2 linked regions of the Cupriavidus necator N-1 genome follow. The protein of the gene in region 2 interacts with the protein of the main gene of each other region in a pairwise test. Links are inferred from orthologs where the notes say so. Each region holds a gene or a part of one and is shown on either strand. Other genes may lie near its edges. The genes, in order: cysK and cysE.

Region 1 (3,226 bases), on a different replicon or contig from region 2:
CATCGAACCCCTCGCCGACGGCGCCGTAGTCCTGCGCGGCCTGGCCCGTGCGGATGCCGAAGTGCTGCTGGCCGACGTCCAGGCCGTCATCGCGCTTGCCCCCTGGCGGCACATGATCACCCCCGGCGGGCTGAGAATGTCGGTGGCGATGGTCAACTGCGGCACGGTCGGCTGGGTCTCCGATGCGCGCGGCTATCGCTATGACCCCGTCGATCCGCTGAACGGAAAGCCGTGGCCGGAGATGCCGGCGAGTTTCCGGCAACTGGCCACCACCGCGGCGGCGCAAGCGGGCTTTGCCGGTTTCGAGCCGGATGCCTGTCTTATCAATCGCTATGAGCCGGGCACCCGGCTCTCGCTGCACCAGGACCGCGACGAGCGCGATTTCAGCGCGCCCATCGTCTCGGTCTCGCTGGGGCTGCCCGCGGTGTTCCTGTTCGGCGGCATGCGCCGCGCGGACCGTCCGCAGCGGGTGCGGCTGGCGCATGGCGACGTGGTGGTGTGGGGCGGGCCGTCGCGACTGGCCTTCCACGGCGTGGCGCCACTGGCCGATGGCGACCATCCGCTGCTGGGGCGGCTGCGCATCAACCTGACATTCCGCAAGGCGCTCTAGCCATCACCGCCGCCTTGGCGCTTTGCCGGGGGTTTTCTACAGTCAATGGACTGTCCTGAACGCCACCGTGCAAAGGCCCACACCATGCATCTAGACGGCTCCTGCCATTGCGGCGCCATCCATTTCTCGCTCGAATCCGACTCGCCCTACCCGTATATGCACTGCCATTGCTCAATCTGCCGCAAGACGGCGGGGAGTGGCGGCTACGCGATCAACCTGGGCGGCGATGCGGCCACGCTGCGCGTGCGCGGGCGCAAGCACCTTGGCATCTATCACGCCGTGCTGCGCGAGCCCGGCAAGCGCGCGCGGCGCTCGCCGGCGCAGCGGCATTTCTGCGTGAAGTGCGGCAGCGCGCTGTGGCTTTGGGACCCGCGCTGGCCAGAGCTGGTGCATCCGCATGCATCGGCCATCGACACAGCGCTGCCGCGCCCGCCGGAGGTGGTGGAGGCTGCGCTGGATTCTGTCGCGCCCTGGGTCGACGTGCCCAAGGGCAAAGGCCATGTGCACTGCGACACCTGGCCGAAGGAATCGCTGGCGGACTGGCACAAGCGGCACGGCCTGTCGTCGCGCTGAGCGGCTGCCCAAAGCGTTCTGAGCGCCCGGGCCGCACGGGCCAGGGCGCTCATGCCTGCTTATGCGGGCAGGAACCCTTCGACGGTCAGGTAGCGCTCGCCGGTATCGTAGTTGAAGCCCAGCACGCGCGCGCTGGCCGGCAGTTCGCGCAGCTTCTGTGCGATCGCGGCCAGCGTGGCGCCGGACGAGATGCCGACCAGGATGCCTTCCTCGCGCGCGCAGCGGCGTGCCATCTCGCGCGCGGGCTCGGCATCGACCTGGATCACACCGTCCAGCAACGACGTATCGAGATTCTTCGGGATAAAGCCCGCGCCGATGCCCTGGATCGGGTGCGGCGCCGGCGCGCCGCCGGAGATCACCGGCGAGGCCACCGGCTCGACGCCGAACACCTTGAGCTGCGGCCACTTGTCCTTGAGCACGCGGGCACAGCCCGTCAGGTGACCGCCGGTGCCGACGCCGGTGATCAGTACATCCAGCCCCTCGGGGAAATCGTTCAGGATTTCCTGCGCGGTGGTGCGCACGTGCACGTCGACATTGGCCGGATTCTCGAACTGCTGCGGCATCCACGCGCCTGGCGTGGCGGCGACCAGTTCCTCGGCGCGCGCGATCGAGCCCTTCATGCCCTTCTCGCGCGGGGTCAGGTCAAAGGTGGCGCCATAAGCCAGCATCAGGCGGCGGCGCTCCACCGACATGCTGTCCGGCATCACCAGCACCAGCTTGTAGCCCTTGACCGCGGCCACCATGGCCAGGCCGATACCGGTATTGCCCGAGGTCGGCTCGATGATGGTGCCGCCCGGCTTGAGCACGCCACGGCGTTCGGCGTCTTCCACCATCGACAGCGCGATGCGGTCCTTGATCGAGGCGCCGGGGTTGCTGCGCTCCGACTTGATCCAGACCTCGTGGCCGTTGCCGAACAGCCGGTTGATGCGGATATGCGGGGTATTGCCGATCGTCTGCAGGATGTTCTGGACCTTCATCTTGTTCTCCGTGGCGGGCGCGATGCCGCAGGCCTGTAAGGCACTGGCATCGCAGGATCGAATGACGGGACGATTCTAGAGCAAAGCGCCACGCAGGCGGAACGCTTCATGCCAGGATCCTATCGTCTGCAATGCCCTCCTTAACCATTGACCGTATGCCCTGCGCAGGCCACCGCTCTATCGCGCAGGCGCTCGGCGATCAACTCACGCAACCGTGGAATCTGCGCGTAGATTTTGGTCACTAGCCAGCTCGTCCCCGCCCCTGCCTTAAATGATCTTCATATCAGAAATAAACAACAACCGTCTGATGCGACATGAAGTCGTCAAAGAGCTCCCGCCTATGGCACCATGCGGACTAGTCGTATGACTATGCCGATATAGGTCTCCGCTTGTAGCTCGACGGGCAAGGCGCCCATTGGAAGCCAACATGAAGACTGAGCAGCCCAAACGCTATATCGCCTTGCTAGTGGCCGTCTACGTGTCTTGCGGATTCGCGTATCTCGCCTGGCGCGTAGGAACCGTCAACATGGACGCGCCGTGGCTGTCTCTGCCGTTGTATGCCGCTGAAGTCTACGGTTATCTGAGCGGACTTCTGTTCGTGCTGATGACCTTTCGGCTCAGCGTGCGGGAGGTAGTACCGCCGCCAGCGGGACTGAAGGTCGATGTATTCGTGCCCACTTACAACGAGTCCGTGGACCTGCTGCGCCGTACGCTGCTGGCGGCCACGCGGATGGAGTACCCGCATGTTACCTGGCTACTCGATGACGGCCGGCGGCCAGACATGCGCAAGCTGGCCGAGGATCTGGGCTGCCGCTACCTCACCCGCGATAACAACTCCCACGCCAAGGCCGGCAACCTGAACCACGCGCTGCAGTTCTGCGAAGGCGAATTCATTGCGATCTTCGACGCCGACCATGCTCCTCGCAAGGATTTCCTGGTGAAGACACTGGGATTCTTCCACGATGCAGACGTTGCGTTCGTGCAGACACCGCAGGACTTCTTCAATATCGACTCGTTCAACCACCGCATCGGCAAGAAGCGGGTCTGGGATGAGCAGGCGCTCTTC
Region 2 (3,117 bases):
TCTCGCCACGCGAGCCGGATGTGCTGCGGCACCCCGACGCCATCGCCATGGCCAGCGGTGCCGACGATGTGCTGGCGGGCGCGCTCATCGTCGACCAGGTCGACGCGGCGCTGGCCGGCGCCGCGCTGACCGTGGCGATGACCGCGCGCCACCGCGAGTTCGGCCCGCCGCGGCTGTTGCCGCGCGCGGCCGCGGAACGTGCGCGGCAGACGCTGTCCGGCAGCGGCGGCGTTGCCTTCGTGTTCGGCAACGAGCGTTATGGCCTGCCCAATGAAGTGGTCGAGCGCTGCAACGCCGTCACCCATATCCCCGCCAATCCCGCCTATACCTCGCTGAACCTGGCGCAGGCGGTGCAGCTCATCGCCTACGAGTTGCGGCTGGCGCTGCTGGAGGCGGCCCCGGACGCCGGCGCCAATATCGGCTATGCTGGTGAGCCGGCCACGGCCGAGCAGGTCGAGGCCATGTTCGGCCATCTGCAGACGGGCCTGGAGGCGATCGGCTTTCTCGATCCGTCCAACCCGCGCAGGCTGATGACCCGGCTGCGCCGGCTGCTGGCACGCAGCGGCCTGGAGCGCGAGGAAGTGAATATCCTGCGCGGCATCGCCAAGCACATGCTGATCGCCGCGCAGAACCAGCCGGGCCCGCACCAGGACCGGTGATAGGAGCAAGGACAGTGGCAGCAAACCGGAGCGATTCGATGCAGGGCGATGCAGGCATGCGCGGCAAGCGCGCGTGCTGTCGTCCCGCGGCTGCGGGTTTGCGCAGGCCCGGGCGATGTTGATCGCAGCATCGCCGCAATGTCCCTGACGGATCAGGGGCCAAACACCGGTACCCCAAGCGGGTCCGGCAAATCACTTACACTCCCTGATCCCGTCCCCACCGGCCACTGACCTCGCCGGCGACCCTGCCCCGGGCACCAGCCCGCGTGGCGCGGCGCACGGCGCGGCAACACGACACGACCAAGATGTTCTCTCGCCTGAAGGAAGATATCGACACGATCATGCTGCGCGATCCCGCCGCGCGCAGCCGCCTGGAGGTGCTGACTTGCTACCCCGGCCTGCATGCCGTGGTGTTCCACCGCTTTGCGCATGGATGCTGGAACGCGGGCTTCCACTGGCTGGGGCGCTGGATCTCGCACTGGGCGCGGTTTTTCACCGGCATCGAAATCCATCCGGCGGTCAAGCTGGGCCGGCGCGTATTCATCGACCACGGCATGGGCGTGGTGATCGGCGAGACCGCCGAGATCGGCGATGACTGCACCATCTACCAGGGCGTGACGCTGGGCGGCACCTCGCTGTACAAGGGCCAGAAGCGGCACCCCACGCTGGGCGCCAACGTGGTGGTGAGCGCGGGCGCCAAGGTGCTGGGCGGATTCGTGGTGGGCGACGGCGCGCGCGTGGGCTCCAACGCGGTGGTGCTCAAGCCGGTGCCGGCGGGCGCGACTGCCGTGGGCATCCCGGCCCGTATCATCCTGCCGGATGCGCCATCGGCGCAGCAGGGTGCCAAGCAGGAGTTCTCGGCCTACGGCATCACGCCCAATGCGGACGATCCGGTGTCGCTGGCGCTCAAGAGCCTGATCGACAATGCGGGGCGCCAGCACGACCGCATCGAGGCGGTGCTGGCCGCACTCGACCGGCTTGGCGAACACCTGGAGAACACGCCGAACGATCCCTTCGACGCGAGCGAACTGCGCAGGCTGATGAAGTGAGCGGGGCAGGGGCCGGGCCGGCGCTGTCGCTCAGTCCGTCTGCGGCAACAGGCGGAAGCCGTCGCGATCCAGTTGCAGCACCGCGGCGCGCGGATGGGCGCCGTCCAGGTCCCAGTCAGTGAGCACCCAGCGCACGCCGGCGGCTTCTTCATGCCGTGCCGGGCGGTGCGTGTGTCCATGCACCAGCAGCGACGCACCGGCGGCGCCGAGCAACTCGGCCGCGGCGGCGGGCGCCACATCACCATAGATCACCGGCACGGGCGCACCCGCGCTCAACTGCCTGGCGCGGTTGCCTTCACTGTCTGCCCGCAGCTTGCGGGCGATCGACAGACGCGCGCTAAGCGGCAGTGCCAGGAACACGCGTTGCACCCAGCCCTTGCGGGTCCAGCGGCGGAAGCGGTTATAGCGTTCGTCGTCGATGCACAGCATGTCGCCGTGGCTCAGCACCACGCGCTGGCCGGCACAGTGGATCACGGTGGGGTCGGGCAGCAGGCTGGCACCGGCCGCGCTGGCGAAACGCTTGCCCAGCAGGAAGTCCCGGTTGCCGTGCATCAGATACACGGCCACGCCGCGCGCGGCCAGTGCGCGCAGGGCGCCGGTCACGCGCTGCGCGAAGGGCGAGTCGGTTTCTTCGTCGCCGATCCAGAATTCAAAGAAGTCGCCCAGGATGAACAGCGTGCGCGCGTGCTGCGCGGCGCGCTCGAGCGTGCGCTCGAAGGCCGCCAGCGTGCGGGGCATGCCGGGCGTCAGGTGCAGGTCTGAAATGAACCACGCCGGCGCCTGTGCCTCGAAGGGACCGGCCACCGGCGTGTGGGGGATTGCGGTCATGCGCGGTGTCGGAAGGGGAATGCCGGCACGTGGATGCGCACGGAACCGCAATCGGCAGGCATCGGCTTACTCGACGATGACGGCCTTCTCGATCACCACGTCTTCCAGCGGCACGTCCTGGTGGAAGCCCGAGCTGCCGGTGCGCACGCCCTTGATCTGGTCGACCACGTCGGTGCCTTCCACCACCTTGCCGAACACGGCATAGCCGAAGCCCTGCGGCGTGGGCGAGGAGAAGTTCAGGAAGTCGTTGTCGACCACGTTGATGAAGAACTGCGCGGTGGCCGAGTGCGGGGCGTTGGTGCGCGCCATGGCCACGGTGTAGCGGTCATTCTTCAGGCCGTTGCCGGCTTCGTTCTCGATCGGGGCGTCGGTGCCCTTTTGCTTCATGCCGGGCTCGAAGCCGCCGCCCTGGACCATGAAGTTCTTGATCACGCGGTGGAAGATGGTGTTGTCGTAGTGGCCCTTGCGCACGTACGACAGGAAGTTCTCGACCGACTTCGGGGCCTTTTCGGCGTCGAGTTCAATGGTGATGACACCCTGGTTGGTGTGGAGCTGGACCTTGGACATGGGATTTCCTCTGT

The links.
Region 1: the proteins of cysE (region 2) and cysK interact in binary tests that used the Escherichia coli proteins (3 or more experiments, as listed by UniProt). The link is inferred for Cupriavidus necator N-1 from one-to-one orthologs.

What each region holds. Positions count from the first base shown.
Region 1 is NC_015723.1:2,528,029-2,531,254, forward strand. The notes cover bases 202-3,111. They hold cysK (cysteine synthase A), read right to left. Parts: upstream 2,161-3,111; coding sequence 1,243-2,160; downstream 202-1,242. Other genes in these bases: alkB (DNA oxidative demethylase AlkB), read left to right, coding at 202-610; CNE_RS29495 (GFA family protein), read left to right, coding at 695-1,183; CNE_RS29505 (glycosyltransferase), read left to right, coding at 2,588-3,111. Outside these bases: more of alkB, read left to right, coding at 1-201; more of CNE_RS29505, read left to right, coding at 3,112-3,226.
Region 2 is NC_015726.1:1,234,408-1,237,524, forward strand. The notes cover bases 36-2,836. They hold cysE (serine O-acetyltransferase), read left to right. Parts: upstream 36-964; coding sequence 965-1,708; downstream 1,709-2,836. Other genes in these bases: CNE_RS05935 (RNA methyltransferase), read left to right, coding at 36-659; CNE_RS05945 (UDP-2,3-diacylglucosamine diphosphatase), read right to left, coding at 1,739-2,536; CNE_RS05950 (peptidylprolyl isomerase), read right to left, coding at 2,603-2,836. Also shown: more of CNE_RS05935, read left to right, coding at 1-35; more of CNE_RS05950, read right to left, coding at 2,837-3,103.